Regions from separate parts of the Faecalibacterium sp. IP-1-18 genome, predicted to be linked through region 2. Evidence: predicted binding sites of a transcription regulator. Region 2 holds the regulator's gene; the other holds the start of a gene.
What was found. The regulator NrdR, encoded in region 2, represses ribonucleotide reductase genes. The targets are predictions, from matches to a motif close to CACNANATNTNGTG.

Region 1: a site for NrdR is predicted at 6,159-6,172, ahead of nrdD (anaerobic ribonucleoside-triphosphate reductase). Genes of this name have one in related genera too.

Annotation. Positions count from the first base shown of each region.
Region 1 is NZ_CP094472.1:2,940,904-2,950,111, reverse strand. It holds gene MTP43_RS13980 (hypothetical protein) at 1-158, shown strand, start outside; gene MTP43_RS13975 (glycosyltransferase family 2 protein) at 168-1,196, opposite strand; gene MTP43_RS13970 (RecQ family ATP-dependent DNA helicase) at 1,446-3,023, shown strand; gene nrdG (anaerobic ribonucleoside-triphosphate reductase activating protein) at 3,201-3,758, opposite strand; gene nrdD (anaerobic ribonucleoside-triphosphate reductase) at 3,848-6,019, opposite strand; rRNA gene MTP43_RS13955 (16S ribosomal RNA) at 6,980-8,490, shown strand; rRNA gene MTP43_RS13950 (23S ribosomal RNA) at 8,761-9,208, shown strand, end outside.
Region 2 is NZ_CP094472.1:1,622,545-1,631,752, reverse strand. It holds gene clpX (ATP-dependent Clp protease ATP-binding subunit ClpX) at 1-1,210, shown strand, start outside; gene MTP43_RS07745 (aminotransferase) at 1,438-2,718, shown strand; gene secF (protein translocase subunit SecF) at 2,901-5,234, shown strand; gene nrdR (transcriptional regulator NrdR) at 5,251-5,718, shown strand; gene MTP43_RS07730 (DUF4363 family protein) at 5,777-6,145, opposite strand; gene MTP43_RS07725 (DUF421 domain-containing protein) at 6,142-6,834, opposite strand; gene MTP43_RS07720 (spore germination protein) at 6,833-8,377, shown strand; gene MTP43_RS07715 (hypothetical protein) at 8,374-9,162, shown strand; gene MTP43_RS07710 (hypothetical protein) at 9,159-9,208, shown strand, end outside.

The sequences.
Region 1 (9,208 bases), 1.3 Mb from region 2:
CATCCCGCGCGTTTCATACATCTTTTGAGACGAAAAGACAGAAACAGAACGAGAAAGGACGGAATACAAGCAGTTCGGCTGCCGTTTCCCTTTACGACCCCAGCCGTGAAAAAGGGATAGCGGAGCGCCCGCAGGCGTTCCGCTATCCCGAAATATAAAATATGCTCTTAGTTGAACTTGAAGATCTTGCGCAGCTGGCGGTAGGTGGCTACGACCACCTTGTCACCGCCGGGGAAGTGCAGGTCGGTCAGGCCGCCAAGGTTCACGCGCACGGCGCGGTAGACACCGGGGGTAACGTGATCCTTGAGGTACTGCCACAGCTCGGCCTTTTTGGCGTGTGCCTCGGCGCTGCCGTCCAGCAGCAGAAAGATGTCGCTGACCGCCATCATGACGGACAGGTAGTGCACCATGTAGGCGCGCAGACGCTTCTGGTCCTTCAGCGCGTCCAGATCCTGACAGTCGATCATGTGCCTGGTGACCCGCAGCTGCTGGTCCACGCGGCCGACCATCACGCTCTCGTTCACGCTCTGGTCTGCTCGACCGATGAAGTAGCGGTACAGATCCAGATCCATATAGTACATGCTCTTGACATAGGGCAGGGGCTGGTACACAAAGATGTTGTCCACATAGAAGGTGTGCTTGGGCAGCACCATGCCGCACTCACGCAGCACCTCGGTGCGGTACATGACCGAGTGCATCAGCAGGTTCTGATCCGGGCGGAAGCGCCGGACGTGCACCCAGTCGAACAGGCGGTTCTGCGGGAACACGTTGGTGTAGCGCACGGTATGGCTGGTGCCGTCCTCCACATGCTCGTACACATAGTTGCAGATCATCAGATCCGGCGCGGTGCCGCGGGCTACCAGCGTGGTCAGGCGCTCCAGCACCTTTTTCAGGGCGTCGGTGTCCAGCCAGTCGTCGCTGTCCACTACCTTGTAGTACAGGCCGGTGGCGTTGCGGATGCCCTGATTGACGCCTTCGCCGTGGCCGCCGTTCTCCTGATGGATGGCCTTGACGATGGTGGGGTACTTTGCGGCGTACTCGTCGCAGATGGCGGGGGTGTCATCCTTGACGGAACCATCGTCCACCAGAATGATCTCGGCCTGCTCGCCTGCGGTCAGCAGCGTTTCGATGCAGTGACGCATATAGGCTGCGGAATTGTAGCAGGGCACGGCAAAGGTGATAAGTTTCTGCTGCATATTATAAATGCTCCTTTTTACGTTGCATGGTCCATGCCGGGCAGTCTGCGGGGTGGCATGGAGATATGTGTTCTCATTATAGCATTTTCGCGCCTGAAAAGCTATCCTTCCCGGGCAGAAAGAGCGCTTATCGCACACTTTTGCGCAAAGTGACGCTTTTTTCTGCCAAAAGTATCAGTTTTGTGGTATACTGATAAGGTTTTGAGCGTTCTGCGCGTCAGTGCACCTATATATATAACGGAGGAAACCATGGAAAACCCGCACAGTATCCTGAAAAAAGTTTTCGGCTACGACAGCTTCCGCCCCGGGCAGGAGCAGATCGTCAGCCGCCTGCTGGCCGGACAGGATGTGCTGGCGGTCATGCCCACCGGCGCGGGCAAATCCATCTGCTATCAGGTGCCGGCGCTGCTTTTGCCGGGCATCACCATCGTGGTGTCCCCGCTGGTCAGCCTGATGAAGGATCAGGTGGGGGCGCTGGTGCAGGCGGGCGTGGCGGCGGCTTTTCTGAACAACAGCCTGACCGACAACCAGAAGGCGCTGATGCTGCATCGCGCCCGGGAGGGCTGGTATAAGATCATCTATGTAGCACCGGAGCGGCTGGAGATGCCGGGCTTCCAGCGGTTCGCGCAGGAGCGGCAGATCAGCATGGTCACGGTGGACGAGGCGCACTGCATCAGCCAGTGGGGACAGGATTTCCGCCCCAGCTATCTGCGCATCAAGGCGTTTGTGGACAGCCTGCCCAGCCGACCGGTCATGGGCGCGTTCACCGCCACCGCCACCGCCCATGTGCGGGAGGATATCCGCACCCATCTGGCGCTGCAAGCGCCCTACGAGGTGACTACCAGCTTCGACCGCCCCAACCTGTACTTTGAGACCCGGCGGGCACTGCCCAGCCAGAAGCCAAAAGAGCTGCTGGAACTGGTGCTCAAAGAGGGCAATCATGCGGGCATCGTGTATTGCAGCACCACCCGGCAGGTGGACGAGACGGTGCAGCTGCTGCAGAGCCGCAGCATCCGGGCGGCAGCCTACCACGCCAAGCTGGATGCGGACACCCGGCGGCAGAATCAGGACGATTTCCTCTATGACCGTGTGCAGGTGATGGTGGCCACCAATGCCTTTGGCATGGGCATCGACAAGCCCAACGTGCGGTTCGTCATCCATTATAATATGCCTAAGGACTTGGAAAGCTATTATCAGGAGGCCGGACGCGCCGGGCGCGACGGTCAGCCCGCCCGGTGTACCCTGCTGTATTCCGGCACGGATGTGCGCACCATCCGCTTTTTCATCGACAAGGAGCGGGAGGCGGACAATGGTCTGCCCGCGGATGTAAAGGCCGAAGCCGCCCGCAAGGCAGAGGAGCGGCTCAAGTACATGACCTTCTACTCCACCACCCAGCACTGTCTGCGCGGCTTTCTGCTGCAATACTTCGGAGAAGCCGCGCCCAAAAAGTGCGGCAACTGCTCCTGCTGCCTTGCCGCCGAGCAGGAAGCCCAGCTGCAGGTGGAGTACGCCCGCCGCCGTGCCGCCCAGAGCGCCGACCGGCTGGAAAAGCCCCGCCGCGCAAAGCCCGCCGCAGCGGGCAGCCTGAGCGAGGCGGACGAAAAGCTGCTCAACGCCCTGTATGCGGTGCGCAAGCGCCTTGCGGGCAAGCAGAACCTGCCCGCCTTTATGGTGTTTAACGATGCCACCCTGCGGGAGATGGCAGAGAAAAAGCCTATGAGCATCGACGAGCTGCTGAACATCAGCGGCGTGGGCGAAAAGAAGGCCGCCCGCTACGGCAACGCTTTTCTGCGCGTCATCGAGGACGCCGTGGGCAGCCGGGAGTGAGAAAAGAAAGAAGCCGCTGCACAGTCTGTGCAGCGGCTTCTTTTAGTGCGGGACGATTTCGAATGGCCTCCGCGTTGCTTTGGCCATATTCAGCGGAAGAATTATTTTTAATAGAGCGTTTGTCGCGGCCTGCGGGCCGCGACAAACGCATTTTCACGAGAAGGAGTTCAGCACCGCTTACCGTTCCATGGTATGGGTGGCGAATACCTTTTCGTCCTCCCACCACACGGGCTGCCCGGCGGCAAGGGACTTGGGTACGTCCAGCAGGCGCTGGTTGCGGCTGCCGCGGAAGCGCAGGGAGATGTCGTGCTCGGCCTGCACGAATCTGCCGTCCACCAGCACATCCAGCAGTGCCAGCAGCTCGTCGGTCACCTCACACCGCGCGGGGCTGGGCTCTGCGCCGGTAAGCTGCTCCCACGTGTAGCCGGAGTAGCACCACACCGTCTTGGCGGGGTACAGAGCCTTGAAGTTGCGCACAAAGGGCAGCAGCTCCCGCTGGTTCTCTGGTTCAAAGGGTTCGCCGCCCAGCAGGGAGAGCCCGGCGATATAGTCCGGCTGACAGGAGGCGAATACCTCGTTGCGCACGGTTTTATCAAAGGGCTGACCGTAGTCAAAATCCCATGCCACGGCGTTGAAGCAGCCCGGGCAGTGGTGGCGGCAGCCGGACACAAAAACGCTGGTGCGCACCCCGGGGCCGTTGGCGATATCGTAATATTTGATGTTTGCGTAGTTCATGCTCATGTTCCTGTCGTTTGCTGAAAAGATATTTGGAGCGGCCGAAAGGCCGCTCCAAATATCAAATCAAAAATAAAATTTAGCTGTTGTTACAGATGCAGCACGCGATCCTTGATCTCCTGCGTGCGGCCCTGGTTCCAGAACTGGGTGCCGATATAACCGCAGGTGCGGCGGGCGACGTTCAGCTTGTTCTGGTCGCGGTTGCCGCACTTGGGGCACTCCCACACCAGCTTGCCGTCGTCCTCCACAATCTTGATCTCGCCATCGTAGCCGCACACCTGACAGTAGTCGGACTTGGTGTTCAACTCGGCGTACATGATGTTGTCGTAGATGAACTGCAGCACGCTTATGACGGCTTCCAGATTGTCCTGCATGTTGGGCACTTCCACATAGCTGATGGCACCGCCCGGGGACAGGCGCTGGAAGTCGGCCTCGAATTTCAGCTTGGTAAAGGCGTCGATGGGCTCGGAGACATGGACGTGGTAGCTGTTGGTGATATAGTTCTTGTCCGTGATGCCTTTCACGATGCCAAAGCGCTTTTGCAGGCACTTGGCAAACTTGTAGGTGGTGGATTCCAGCGGGGTGCCGTAGAGGGAGTAGTCCATGTTCTCGGCCTTCTTCCACGCGTTGCACTTGTCGTTCATGTGCTGCATCACGCTCAGGGCAAAGGGCTTGGCACCGGCATCGGTGTGGCTCTTGCCGGTCATATACTTCACACACTCGTACAGGCCGGCATAGCCCAGACTGATGGTGGAGTAGCCGCCGAACAGCAGCTTGTCGATCTTTTCGCCCTTCTTCAGGCGTGCCAGCGCGCCGTACTGCCACAGGATGGGAGCAGCGTCGCTGGGGGTGCCCAGCAGCCGCTTATGGCGTGCCTGCAAAGCCCGGTGGCACAGATCCAGACGCTCGTCAAAGATCTTCCAGAACTTTTCAAAGTTGCCGCCGGAGCTCAGGGCAACGTCCACCAGATTGATGGTGACCACGCCCTGATTGAAGCGGCCATAGTACTTGGGCTTGCCGGTCTCGGGGTCCACATAGGGGGTCAGGAAGCTGCGGCAGCCCATGCAGGTGTAGCAGTGGCCCTCGCCGTTCTTGTCCACCTTGAGTTCCAGCATCTTCTTTTCCGAGATATAGTCCGGCACCATGCGCTTAGCGGTGCACTTGGCGGCCAGCTCGGTCAGGTAGTAGTAGGGAGTGCCTGGGCGGATGTTGTCCTCTTCCAGCACATAGATCAGCTTGGGGAAGGCGGGGGTGATCCATACACCGGCCTCGTTCTTCACGCCCTGATAGCGCTGGCGGATGGTCTCCTCGATAATGATGGCAAGGTCGGCCTTTTCCTGCGGGTTGCGGGCCTCGCCCAGATACATGAACACGGTAATAAAGGGTGCCTGACCGTTGGTGGTCATCAGGGTGACCACCTGATACTGGATGGTCTGCACGCCGCGGTTGATCTCGTTGCGCAGACGGCGCTCCACGATCTCCTTCTTGCGCTCGGCAGAGACGTCCAGACCTTCCATCTCCAGCTCTACCTCAGCGGCGATCTTCTTGCGGGAGACGTCCACAAAGGGAGCCAGATGGGTCAGGCTGATGCTCTGGCCGCCGTACTGGTTGGAGGCCACCTGTGCAATGATCTGGGTGGCAATGTTGCAGGCAGTGGAGAAGCTGTGCGGCTTCTCGATATAGGTGCCGGAGATGACGGTGCCGTTCTGCAGCATATCCTCCAGATTCACCAGATCGCAGTTGTGCATGTGCTGGGCAAAGTAGTCGGAATCGTGGAAGTGGATCAGACCCTCCTGATGTGCCTTTACGATCTCCGGGTCCAGCAGCAGACGGGCGGTCAGATCCTTGGAGATCTCGCCGGCCATATAGTCGCGCTGTACACTGTTGACGGTGGGGTTCTTGTTGGCGTTCTCCTGCTTGACCTCTTCGTTCTGGCACTCGATCAGGCTCAGAATACGCTCGTCGGTGGTGTTGGTCTGACGCTTCAGGCTCTGGACGTAGCGGTAGGTGATATAGTGCCGTGCCACATCGTGCGCCTGAATGTCCATCAGCTGGTTCTCCACCAGATCCTGCACCTCTTCCACGCTGACTGCGCGGTTAAGCTGCTGGCACTGGTCGGTAACGGCTGCGGCGATCTGGGTGATCTGCTCCCGGCTCAGGCGAGCCTGACCGCCCACGGAATCGCTGGCTTTGGTAACGGCGGTGATGATCTTGGTAATATCAAAAGGAACTTCTGCACCGTTTCGTTTGATGATCTTCATCGGTTCTCCTCCTTCTATATAGGCGCATTGTGAACGGGTACCTCTTACCATAAGAGATACCCGTCTGCGCACAACGATATCCAACAAACTGAATGTAGCTCTATTTTATCATTATCTAGTGGCAAGTCAAGCAAAATACCACTATATTTTGCGTTTTGTAGCAATCGCCAAAAATCGTGGATATTTTTCGGGACAAAATTTTGCACGGAAACTCTTGACAGAGCGACTTGCTTTCCGGCGAGTAATATCAGCCGCCGTCTATACCCGGTTGGGATTTGCTCTGCCTATATAATGTAATAATATAAGGCTGAACCCTCTCAGGCGCTGCGCGCCAGCTCCCCCGAAAGGGGGAGCTTTTGTGCATCTTCCGATCAGCGCCAATAAAGCTCCCCCCGAGAGGACAGATTTCCCCCGGCCGGGGGAAAATGTCACCGCAGGTGACAAAAGGGGGAATCTGGCATCGCGCAGCGATGCCTGAGAGGGTTCGTTGCGGTTGGAGTTTTGCCCCCACCCCCCACCGCAAAGAAATTGGAAAAAAGATGTCAAAAAGTGTTGACAAGATTGCCGGGGTGTGGTATTATACTTGAGCGCCAAGCGCTGAGACAAAAGAATGACTTCTGAAGCCTCAGCAGGAAGCCCTTGAAAAGAACCAATAGACGCTGAAAAACACCAGTTGACACTGAGATGTACGAAGCGCTCCAAGTTCAGAAAAGTTCAAAAGCTTCTCAAAAAAGTGCTTGACAAAAAACCGCTTCTGTGGTAAAATAATCAAGTCGTCAGCCGCAAGGCTGCGGCGCACAGGACCTTGAAAATTGAACAATATCGAAAGAACTTGTAACGGAACCTATTTTCGTGTTGGAAAAACACGGTAAACAATTCCAAACAAAGTAATTCACACAGGACGCAAGCGATTGCGTGCTGAGCGAAACAAGATTTAACACTTTTAAGTGATAAATATCATTTATAAAGAGTTTGATCCTGGCTCAGGACGAACGCTGGCGGCGCGCCTAACACATGCAAGTCGAACGAGCGAGAGAGAGCTTGCTTTCTCAAGCGAGTGGCGAACGGGTGAGTAACGCGTGAGGAACCTGCCTCAAAGAGGGGGACAACAGTTGGAAACGACTGCTAATACCGCATAAGCCCACGACCCGGCATCGGGTAGAGGGAAAAGGAGCAATCCGCTTTGAGATGGCCTCGCGTCCGATTAGCTAGTTGGTGAGGTAATGGCCCACCAAGGCGACGATCGGTAGCCGGACTGAGAGGTTGAACGGCCACATTGGGACTGAGACACGGCCCAGACTCCTACGGGAGGCAGCAGTGGGGAATATTGCACAATGGGGGAAACCCTGATGCAGCGACGCCGCGTGGAGGAAGAAGGTCTTCGGATTGTAAACTCCTGTTGTTGAGGAAGATAATGACGGTACTCAACAAGGAAGTGACGGCTAACTACGTGCCAGCAGCCGCGGTAAAACGTAGGTCACAAGCGTTGTCCGGAATTACTGGGTGTAAAGGGAGCGCAGGCGGGAAGACAAGTTGGAAGTGAAATCCATGGGCTCAACCCATGAACTGCTTTCAAAACTGTTTTTCTTGAGTAGTGCAGAGGTAGGCGGAATTCCCGGTGTAGCGGTGGAATGCGTAGATATCGGGAGGAACACCAGTGGCGAAGGCGGCCTACTGGGCACCAACTGACGCTGAGGCTCGAAAGTGTGGGTAGCAAACAGGATTAGATACCCTGGTAGTCCACACTGTAAACGATGATTACTAGGTGTTGGAGGATTGACCCCTTCAGTGCCGCAGTTAACACAATAAGTAATCCACCTGGGGAGTACGACCGCAAGGTTGAAACTCAAAGGAATTGACGGGGGCCCGCACAAGCAGTGGAGTATGTGGTTTAATTCGACGCAACGCGAAGAACCTTACCAAGTCTTGACATCCTGCGACGGACATAGAAATATGTTTTTCCTTCGGGACGCAGAGACAGGTGGTGCATGGTTGTCGTCAGCTCGTGTCGTGAGATGTTGGGTTAAGTCCCGCAACGAGCGCAACCCTTATGGTCAGTTACTACGCAAGAGGACTCTGGCCAGACTGCCGTTGACAAAACGGAGGAAGGTGGGGATGACGTCAAATCATCATGCCCTTTATGACTTGGGCTACACACGTACTACAATGGCGTTAAACAAAGAGAAGCAAGACCGCGAGGTGGAGCAAAACTCAGAAACAACGTCCCAGTTCGGACTGCAGGCTGCAACTCGCCTGCACGAAGTCGGAATTGCTAGTAATCGCAGATCAGCATGCTGCGGTGAATACGTTCCCGGGCCTTGTACACACCGCCCGTCACACCATGAGAGCCGGGGGGACCCGAAGTCGGTAGTCTAACCGCAAGGAGGACGCCGCCGAAGGTAAAACTGGTGATTGGGGTGAAGTCGTAACAAGGTAGCCGTAGGAGAACCTGCGGCTGGATCACCTCCTTTCTAAGGAGTCAGGCAATGACAGAGCATCTAAGATGGTCGGTCATTGGAACAGGTGACAAGTTAAAGTTTAAGTAGATATTGTTCGATTTTGAGGGCCCTGAAAAGGACACTCAAAGACGTACCTTGAAAACTGAATAATAACTGCGAAACAAAGATTATAGTAAGTTCTTTTTTAAGAAATATTACAATTTCAAAAGGAAGGGTAACAATAATCTTCGTTGGCAAGAGAGAATCAAGAGGATACCAAATGTTCTTAAAGAACGTTTGAAAGGTCAAGCGAACAAGGGCGCAGGGCGAATGCCTTGGCACTGGGAGCCGATGAAAGACGTGATAAGCTGCGATAAGCTTCGGGGAGCTGCAAATAAGCATTGATCCGGAGATTTCTGAATGAGGAAACTCACCTGGGTTCATACTCAGGTACGTTATACTGAACTTAAAAATAGGTATATCGAGGGAACCGCCTGAACTGAAACATCTAAGTAGGGCGAGGAAGAGACATCAAACGAGATTCCGTAAGTAGTGGCGAGCGAACGCGGAAGAGGGCAAACCGGAAGTAGAAATACTTCCGGGGTACGGACTGCTTTTAGGACTTAATCTGTTAACCGAACGGCATGGGAAGGCCGGTCAGAGAGTGTGAGAACCACGTAGGTGAAAACGGAGAGAGCTGAGCGAGTTCCAGAGTACGGCCAGACACGTGAAACCTGGTCGGAATACGGGG
Region 2 (9,208 bases):
CGAGTGCATCGGCCTGTGCCACGATCTGCTCTCTGACAAGCCGGATCAGCCCAAAAGCGCCCGTCCGGCTCGCGGCAACGCAAACCGCGCCCATGTCCAGCCCGCTGCTGCAGATCTGGATATCAACATCATGACCCCGGCCGAGATCAAGGAAGGCCTGGATCAGTATGTCATCGGTCAGGACGAGGCAAAGCGTGTGCTGTCCGTTTCGGTCTACAACCACTATAAGCGTATCCTCAGCGGCAAGGGCGGCGATGTGGAGCTGCAAAAGTCCAACGTGCTGCTGCTGGGTCCCTCCGGCGTGGGCAAGACCCTGCTGGCGCAGACACTGGCCAAGATGCTGGGCGTGCCCTTCGCCATTGCGGATGCCACCACCCTTACCGAGGCCGGTTATGTGGGCGAGGACGTGGAGAACATTCTGCTCAAGCTGATCCAGGCGGCAGATTTTGATGTGCAGAAGGCACAGATCGGCATCATCTACATTGATGAGATCGACAAGATCACCCGCAAGAGCGAAAACCCCTCCATCACCCGCGATGTGGGCGGCGAGGGCGTACAGCAGGCACTGTTGAAGATCTTGGAAGGCACTGTCAGCAACGTGCCGCCGCAGGGCGGCCGCAAGCACCCGCAGCAGGAGTTCATCCAGATCGACACCACCAACATCCTGTTCATCTGCGGCGGTGCCTTTGACGGTCTGGACAAGTATATCCTGCGCCGCACCGATAAGTCCGCGCTGGGCTTCGGCAGTGCGCTGAAGGATAACTCCACCGAGGCTGAGCGCGCATTGCTGCGCAAGGTAGAGCCCCACGATCTGGTCAAGTTCGGCCTGATCCCGGAGCTGATCGGCCGTCTGCCGGTCATCACCGTGCTGGATGATCTGGACGAGGATGCGCTGGTGCGCGTGCTCAAGGAGCCCCGCAACAGTCTGGTCAAGCAGTATAAAGAGCTGCTGGGCATGGATAACGTGGAGCTTACCTTCACGGACGAAGCTTTGCACGCCATTGCCCGCAAGACCATCGAGCGCAAGACCGGTGCCCGTGGTCTGCGCAGCGTGATGGAAAGCATTCTGCTGCCCATCATGTACGAGGTGCCCAGCGATGCCACCATCATCCGCGTGACCGTGGATGAGGACACCGTGGAGGGCGGCGAGGCACATCTGGAATACGGTGCCGTGCGCAAACGCTATAAAAATCAGGCCGCTCTCAGCTGACGGTATCGCCGCACAGCAGGGGAGTGTTCCTGCCTAAAAGCCCTGTTTCGAAAGCTTTTTGCTTTTGGCAGGGCTTTTTGCTTTCAAATTCTTGTTTCTGACAGGAAAATGTACTATAATAGCAAAGTGTGGATCGTGCGGCATGTGCTCTCTGGCAGGGGCATACCGCAAAAGACGAGCCATAGTATTGGGTAACAGGAAGAGTACTATAAAGGAGTGTGTTTTTAATGGCAAATTATCACGAGATGGATCGCGATGCGCTGACCGCTGAAAAGGCAGCGCTGGAACAGGCTTATAAAGAGTTTCAGGCAAAGGGTCTGAAGCTGAACATGGCACGCGGCAAGCCCGGCCCCCACCAGATGGATCTGGCAATGGACCTGTTGAAGATGACCGACTACACCACGGATGCAGGCACCGACGCCCGCAACTACGGCGAGCTGGAGGGTCTGAGCGAGGCACGCGCCCTGTTTGCAGATGTGTTCGGCGTAAAGCCCAACGAGGTATTCGTGGGCGGCAACTCCAGCCTGCAGCTGATGTATAACCTCATCAACATCGGCTATGTGTTCGGCTTCCCGGAGTCTCCCTGCCCTTGGTCTCAGGTGGAAAAGCGCAAGTTCCTCTGCCCGGTGCCCGGCTATGACCGTCACTTTGCTATCACCGAGGAGTTCGGCTTTGAGCTCATCAGCGTGCCCATGACCCCCAACGGCCCCGATATGGACGTTGTGGAAAAGCTGGTAGCAGAGGATGATACCATCAAGGGCATCTGGTGCGTGCCGCAGTACTCCAACCCCGATGGCTACACTTACAGTGATGAGACCATCGAGCGCTTTGCCAAGATGAAGACCGCCGCCCCGGATTTCAAGATCTTCTGGGATGAGGCCTACATCGTCCACCACTTGACCGAGGAGATCATTGAGACCCCCGTGCTGCTGAACGTGAGCAAGAAGTACGGCACGCAGGACCGCGTGTTCATGTTCACCTCCACCAGCAAGATCACCTTCCCGGGTGCCGGTGTTTCTGCCATTGCCTGCAGCGACAACAGCATGAAGTATATGTGCAAGCGCTTTTCAGTGATGATCATCAGCTACGATAAGATGAACCAGCTGCGCCACGTCCGCTTCCTGAAGAACAAGGAGGGCGTTCTGGCACACATGGCAAAGCACCGCCGCCGTCTGGTGCCCTGCTTCGATGCCGTCAAGACCGCTTTTGCCGCCAACCTCACCCCCTGCGGCGATATTGCCCACTGGACCAACCCCAAGGGCGGCTACTTTATCAGCCTGTATGTCATGCCCGGCTGCGCTAAGCGCGTGGCGGAACTGTGCAAGAACGCAGGTCTGGTGCTGACCGGTGCAGGCTCTGCTTACCCGTACCACAAGGATCCGCAGGATTCTCATCTGCGCATCGCCCCCACTTACCCCAGTCTGGACGAGGTGGAGACCGCTTCCGAATTGCTGTGCGTCTGCGTGCGTCTGGCTGTTGTGGAAAAGCTGCTGGCTGATATGGCTTAAGGCTTAAAATAATTTGTATATTCTCCTCTGCGGGGCTCTTTGCAGGGCTGGCAGGGGAGTTTTATCACAGAAAGGTCGGCACGACGGCTGCTCTGTGAGGAGAGGAACCGTCGGCAAAACTTGCGGTTCACAACAAAAACGGCTGCGGCTGCACAGCCGCCGCTTTTGGAGGTTCCCGACTTATGAAAACAAAAGGCAAAGCATGGCAGCTGGTCGTTACCGCGCTGCTGATCGTTGTGTTTGTTTACACCGCCTTTTTTGGCGTGGCGGCAAAATACGGCGATGTGACCACCACCTATATCAAAGGTGCAAAGGATATCCGCTTTGGTGTGGATATCAAAGGCGGCGTCAACGTCACCTTTGTGCCCTCGGATGGCTATGATGCCACGGACGAGCAGCTGGATGCCGCCCGTCTGGTCATCGAGAACCGTCTGGTCGCGTTGAACGTGACCGACTACGAGCTGTATGTGGACAACAACTCCGACAGTCTGATTCTGGAGTTTCCGTGGCAGTCCGGCGAGACGGATTTTGACCCCGAGTCTGCCATTCAGGAGATCGGCACCACCGCCTACCTGACCTTCCGCGAGGGAGCCAGCAAGGACGGCGAGCTGATTTTGGACGGCTCCATGGTCGAAAGTGCTTCGGCACAGTACGGTGCTGTGAGCAACGGCGGCAGCTCTGAGTATTACGTTGCCCTCAAGTTCACCACCGAGGGTGCCAAGGCCTTTGGCGATGCCACCACCAAGCTGGCCGCCGATAAGGGCAGCATCAGCATCTGGCTGGACGATGAAAACGTAAGCACGGCCACCGTCAACACCGCCATTACCGACGGACAGGCCATCATCACCAGCTCGGCGTCCAATCCCTTTACGCAGGATGCCGTGGTCAAGATGGCACGCCAGATCAACTCCGGCGCGCTGCCCTTTGCCCTGAGCGTAGACAGCTACTCCACCGTGAGCCCCAGTCTGGGCGAAAACAGCCTTGGTGCCATGGTGCTGGCAGGCCTGATCGCCTTTGCCCTCATTGTGGTGTTCATGACGGTGCTGTACCGTCTGCCGGGCTTTCTGGCCTGCATCGCGTTGGCCGGTCAGGTGGCGGCTACGCTGGCCTTTGTGTCCGGCTACTTCCCGGTGTTTGAAAGCTTTACCCTGACCTTGCCCGGTATTGCAGGTATTATTCTGGCCATCGGCATGGGCGTGGATGCCAACGTTATTACCGCCGAGCGCATCAAGGAGGAGCTGAAAAACGGTAAATCTCTGGACGGCGCACTGAAAAGCGGCTTTGCCCGCGGCCTGACCCCTATCATTGACGGCAACGTGACCATCGTCATCGTGGCCATCGTGCTCATGGGCGCCTTCGGCCCCTCGGATGGCCTGTTTGCTAAGGCGCTGCATTTTGTATTCTTTGCCTTCGGCCCCTCTACCGCAGGCACCATCTACGCCTTCGGCTATACGCTGCTCACCGGCGTGCTGCTGAACTTTGTGTTCGGTGTGTTCGCTACCCGTGTTATGATCCGCGGCGCAGCCGCCATCAAGGCACTGCGCAATCCGTGGCTGTACGGCGCTGCAAAGCCCGGGCAGGAGAAGGCCGAAAAGAAGCCGGTGGATTTCGTATCCCTGCGCAAAAAGTTCCTGACCTTCTCTGCCTGCCTGATGGCAGTTATCCTGCTGTGCGCCGCGGTGTTCGGTGTGCATCTGGATACCGAGTTTACCGGCGGTGCTATGATCACCCTGTCCTACGAGGGCGGCTTTGACCAAGCCGCTGTGCAAAAGACCGCTGCTGCGGCGCTGGAAAACACCGGCCTGACCCTGCAGACCGGCGAGAATGTGGCCACCGGCGACCAGACCCTGAAGATCTCCATGCCCGGCACCGAGACCGTGACCACCGAGCAGGTGGAGAACCTGCTGGATTCCTTGAATGAGAACTACCCGGACAACCAGTTTGCCCAGCTGTCTCTGAGCAACGTCAGCGCAGCCATGGGCACCAAGTTCCTGCAGAAGAGTCTGGTGGCTGTGGTGTTTGCACTGGTGCTCATTCTGCTGTATATCGCCCTGCGTTTCAAGAACATCGGCGGTCTGACCGGCGGTATGATGGCAGTGCTGGCGCTGGTCAACGACCTGATGGTGGTGTTTGGCACCTTTGTGCTGCTGCGCACCGCACTGGACGGCAACTTTATCGCCGCCATGCTCACCATCCTCGGCTACTCCATCAACGATACCGTTGTGGTGTACGACCGTATCCGTGAGAACCGCGCTCTCATGGGCAAAAAGGGCAGCTTTGAGGAGCTGGTCAACCAGTCGGTCAATCAGTCTGCCCGCCGTACCCTGATCACCACCATCACCACCGTGATGGCACTGGGTGTGATGTGCATCGTGGCAAAGCTCTACGGTCTGGGCAGCATCTTTACCTTTGCATTCCCGCTGATGATGGGTATGATCAGCGGTGTGTACACCTCTCTGTGCGTTTCCACCTCGGCATGGGTGCTGTGGAGCGAGCGCAGCAAAAAGAAGAACTGAGGCGGAGGAACAAAAGATGAAGTGCCCTTATTGCGGTGCGGAGGAATCCAAGGTGATCGACTCCCGCCCCACGGAAGATAACGAGCGCATCCGCCGCCGCCGCGAGTGCCTGAACTGCCACATGCGCTTTACCACCTACGAGGTGGTGGAAACAGTGCCGCTGGTGGTCATCAAAAAGGATAACTCCCGCGAACCCTTTGACCGGCAGAAGCTGTTCAACGCCATGTTGCGCGCCTGTGCCAAGCGTCCCGTCAGCTACGAAACGCTGGAACGTGCTGTCAGCAGCATCGAGCAGTCCCTGTTCAGCTCCTACGACCGCGAGATCCCCAGTGTGCGCATTGGCGAGCTGACCATGGAGGAACTGAAAAAGATCGACGAGGTGGCCTATATCCGCTTCGCTTCGGTCTACCGCCAGTTTGCGGATGTGGAAAGCTTCCTTAACGAACTGAAAAAGCTTGTGGGCGACCACAAGGAAAATCAGTAAACTATAACTTAAAAAGGACACTGCACGAAACACTGTGCAGTGTCCTTTTTTGCTCATCTTATACCAGCCGCCGGGCAAGCCATTCCAGCCGCTCCACCTCCACCTGTGCGCGGCGCAACTCACCCAGCGCATCCTCTGTGGCTTGCTGCTCAAGGTATCCATCTGCCGCCCGCAGTGCCGCTTCCAGCTCCGTGTAGTCGGCCGTGCGCAGCAGATGGCTCATAGTCTCCCGCATGGTGTCGCACAGCTCTGCACCCTCGGCAAGCGCCTGCCGCGCGGTGGGGAAGTCCTTCTGCCGTACAGCCTCAAGGGCGCAGTCCAAGTCAGCCGAGATATCCTGTGCAAAACCCTGCACCCGTCCGCTACTGTAAAGGGATACTGCCAGCAGCGCCGCCACAATCAGGATACACGCATAGATCCGCTTCATCCTTTTCCTCCCGGCTGACGGCCTTCCTTCTTCAGCAGAAAATAGTCCTCGGTCTCGTTGCCGATAAGCAGTAAGATCTCCTGTGGCAGCACCGTGTTTGCCGTGGCGGTGCGTTCCAGCCACGCACGGTCCTTGCCGCACCAGCGCAGATTATCCTCCAGTACCTGCCCGTCCAGCACAAAGGGGATGGTGGCCTGTGTCTGCTGTACTTTCAACTGTAAATCGGAGAGGGTGGCTGCTTCCTGCTCCGGGCGCAGCGCCGCCGACAGTGTGCCGTTTGTTTCAATTACGGCATAGGACACCTTGCGCGGGTCAAAGATATCCTTGCCGCGCAGCGCCTCCATCAGGTCGGCGGTGGTCAGCCGCAGCATCCGCAAAGCGTTCTGGTCGATCTTTCCGTCCAGAATGACCGTTTTGGGACGCCCGGAGAGAAAATTGAAGAACTTCTGGCTGCGGAAACTCACCACCGACCCCAGCAGCTCCAGTGCCGCAATGAGGAACAGCGGGATGAGGCTGGCGGTGATGGGGACATCCTCCGATTCAATGGAGATGGACGCCAGATTAGAGATCAGGATGGTGGATACCAGCTCCTCCGGCTGCAGCTCTCCCAGCTGACGCTTGCCCATCAGCCGCATGGCAAACAAAACGCAGAGATACAAAATAATAGTGCGGCAAAGCAGCAGTTTCATGCACAAACCCTCCATGGTGGTGTGCGCGGCGTATTCCGCTGCGGCAAAGCGGGCATACTGCACACACAAAGGAGTGATGGATGTGCAGCAGCTTTCGCAAAGCCTTGCGGAAAACCTGTCCGCGCTTGATGCTAGGTTTGGCAAATCGGCAGATTATTATGCGAAGAAGATCGTTTTGTATGGCTGCCCAGGGTGCATCGTAATGTTTGACGGCATGGCAAGTCTCGATTCACTCTGGGAACTCTTGCTGGACGCCGCCGGGCGGCAGTCTGCTTCTGTCCGGCTTACTGGTACGCAAGCTTATGCGCATATCCTGCACGGCTCGGCGTTTCCGGCCGAGAGCACTCCGGTGCAGGATATGTCGCAGCTCGTAGCGCGGCTGACGGCGGGCATGGCGGTGCTGCTTTTAGAGGGCTGCAGCAGTGGTATTGTTTTTTCAGTGCAGGGGCTCAAATTCCGCTCCGTGGAAGAGCCATCCGCCGAGGGCAATCTGCGCGGCAGCAGGGAAGGCTTTACCGACCTTCTGCGGGTGAATCTGAGCCTTCTGCGCCGCCTTGTCCGTACCGATACCCTTATGCAGGAGGCCGCACAGGCGCACACCTGCTGCAATACAGAGTATGCTCTTTGCTACTGCAAGGACCGTGCAGACCCCGCCATGGTACAGCGGGTGCGCGCCATTTTGCAAAGCGCAAGGCCGGAACTGCTGCTGGATTCCAGTTATTTCGTGCCGTGGCTGCTGCCCGGCAAGGCGCGGCTGTTCACCCCGGTACACTACACCGAGCGCCCGGCGGTCGCCGCCGCAAAGCTCTGCGAGGGCAAGCTGGTAATTTTGGTCAACGGCAGCCCCTCGGCGCTGGTGCTGCCCGCTTTGTTCAGCGAGCAGTTCGAGTGTCTGGACGATTACGCTTCCACAGCGGTGTTTTCCTCTTTTCTGCGGGTGCTGAAGTACTTTTCTTTCTACCTTACGGTGTTTTTGCCGGGGGTCTTTGTGTGCGTGGCGGTGCATCTGCCGGAGCTGCTGCCCCCGCAGCTGCTGTATAAGATCGAAGCAGCCGAAAAGGCCACCCCGCTGCCCCTGTTTGCCGAGATGCTGCTGGTGATCCTACTCTTAGAGATTATCCGGGAGGCCGGGCTGCGGATGCCGCAGTCGCTGGGGCACTCGGTCAGTCTGGTGTCGGCGCTCATCATTGGCGATGCCGCCATTGCCACCGGGCTTATGAGCACCCCGGTCATCTTTGTGGCCAGCATCACGGCCATTGCAGTCTTTGTCACCCCGGGTCTGTACGAGCCTGCCACCCTGCTGCGCATCGGCACGGTGCTGTTGGCAGGGCTTGCCGGACCAGTGGGACTGGCAGCAGCGTTTTTCGGCTTTTTGCTCAGCCTCGTCAGCACCGAAGCATTGGGTGTGCCGTATCTTGCGCCGCACCCCTTCCCGCAGCAGCCGCTTTCCGAGGACGGCGTTCTGCGCCGCAACTACCGGCAGCTGTCCCGGCAGGGGTTCAATATCTGGCAAAAGCGGGAGAGGGGGAAACGGCGGTCATGAAGCAGCAAACAGAACGTTTTACCCCGGCGGCGTTGACCCTCAGTTTGGTAACTGCAGCGCTGGCAGACGGCATCCCGCAAAGCGTTCCGGTGCGCCGGGCGCTGTGGCTGGGCGTGGTCAGCGCGGTGTGCCTGTGCATCCTTTCGGCGCTGGCAGTGGCAATGTTGCAGAACAAAGCGCCCTCCCTTGCGGTGCGGCTGGCACTGACAGCTGGGCTTTTTATGGAACTGATGCACACCCTCGTGCAGGCACAAGGGCTGTGCACGGCAGAGTTTTCCTCCATGGCGCTGCTGGGCTTTCTGCCGCTGCTGCTCTGGGCGGGGTGGGCTGTCCCTCCTGCAAGCTGGAACGCTTCGGCGCGGGTGCTGTGGTGGTTTGCCGCTGTGGGCGGCGTGGTCTGCCTGTTGGGGCTTGCAGGGCAGCTGCACTGGTACCGGCTGTTTACCCCGGCACAGCCGACTGCAGCAAACTGGGACATACCGGTCTACGCTGAATATTTTGCAGGAGCCCTTCTGTGCAGTGCACGGTCTGCCCGCCGCACGGTCTGGCTGCCGGTATGGGGCTTTGCGGTGCAGGCTGCGGCTTTGCTGGGCAGTGCTTTGCTGTTTGGCAGCGAAACCTACCCCCGGCTGGAGTTGCTGCGGGCGTGGAGTAGCGGCAGCTTTTCCCGCATGGATGCGCTGCTTTTGCTGCTGTGGCTGCTGTGCGCTGTCTACCGGGCAGCCATGCTGTGTGCCGCTATCCGCTTGCTCTGGCAGCAGCCGGAAGCCGAGGTGCAACCATGAGAAAACAGAAATCTTGCAAACCGATGCTGTATTTGCTTCTAACAGG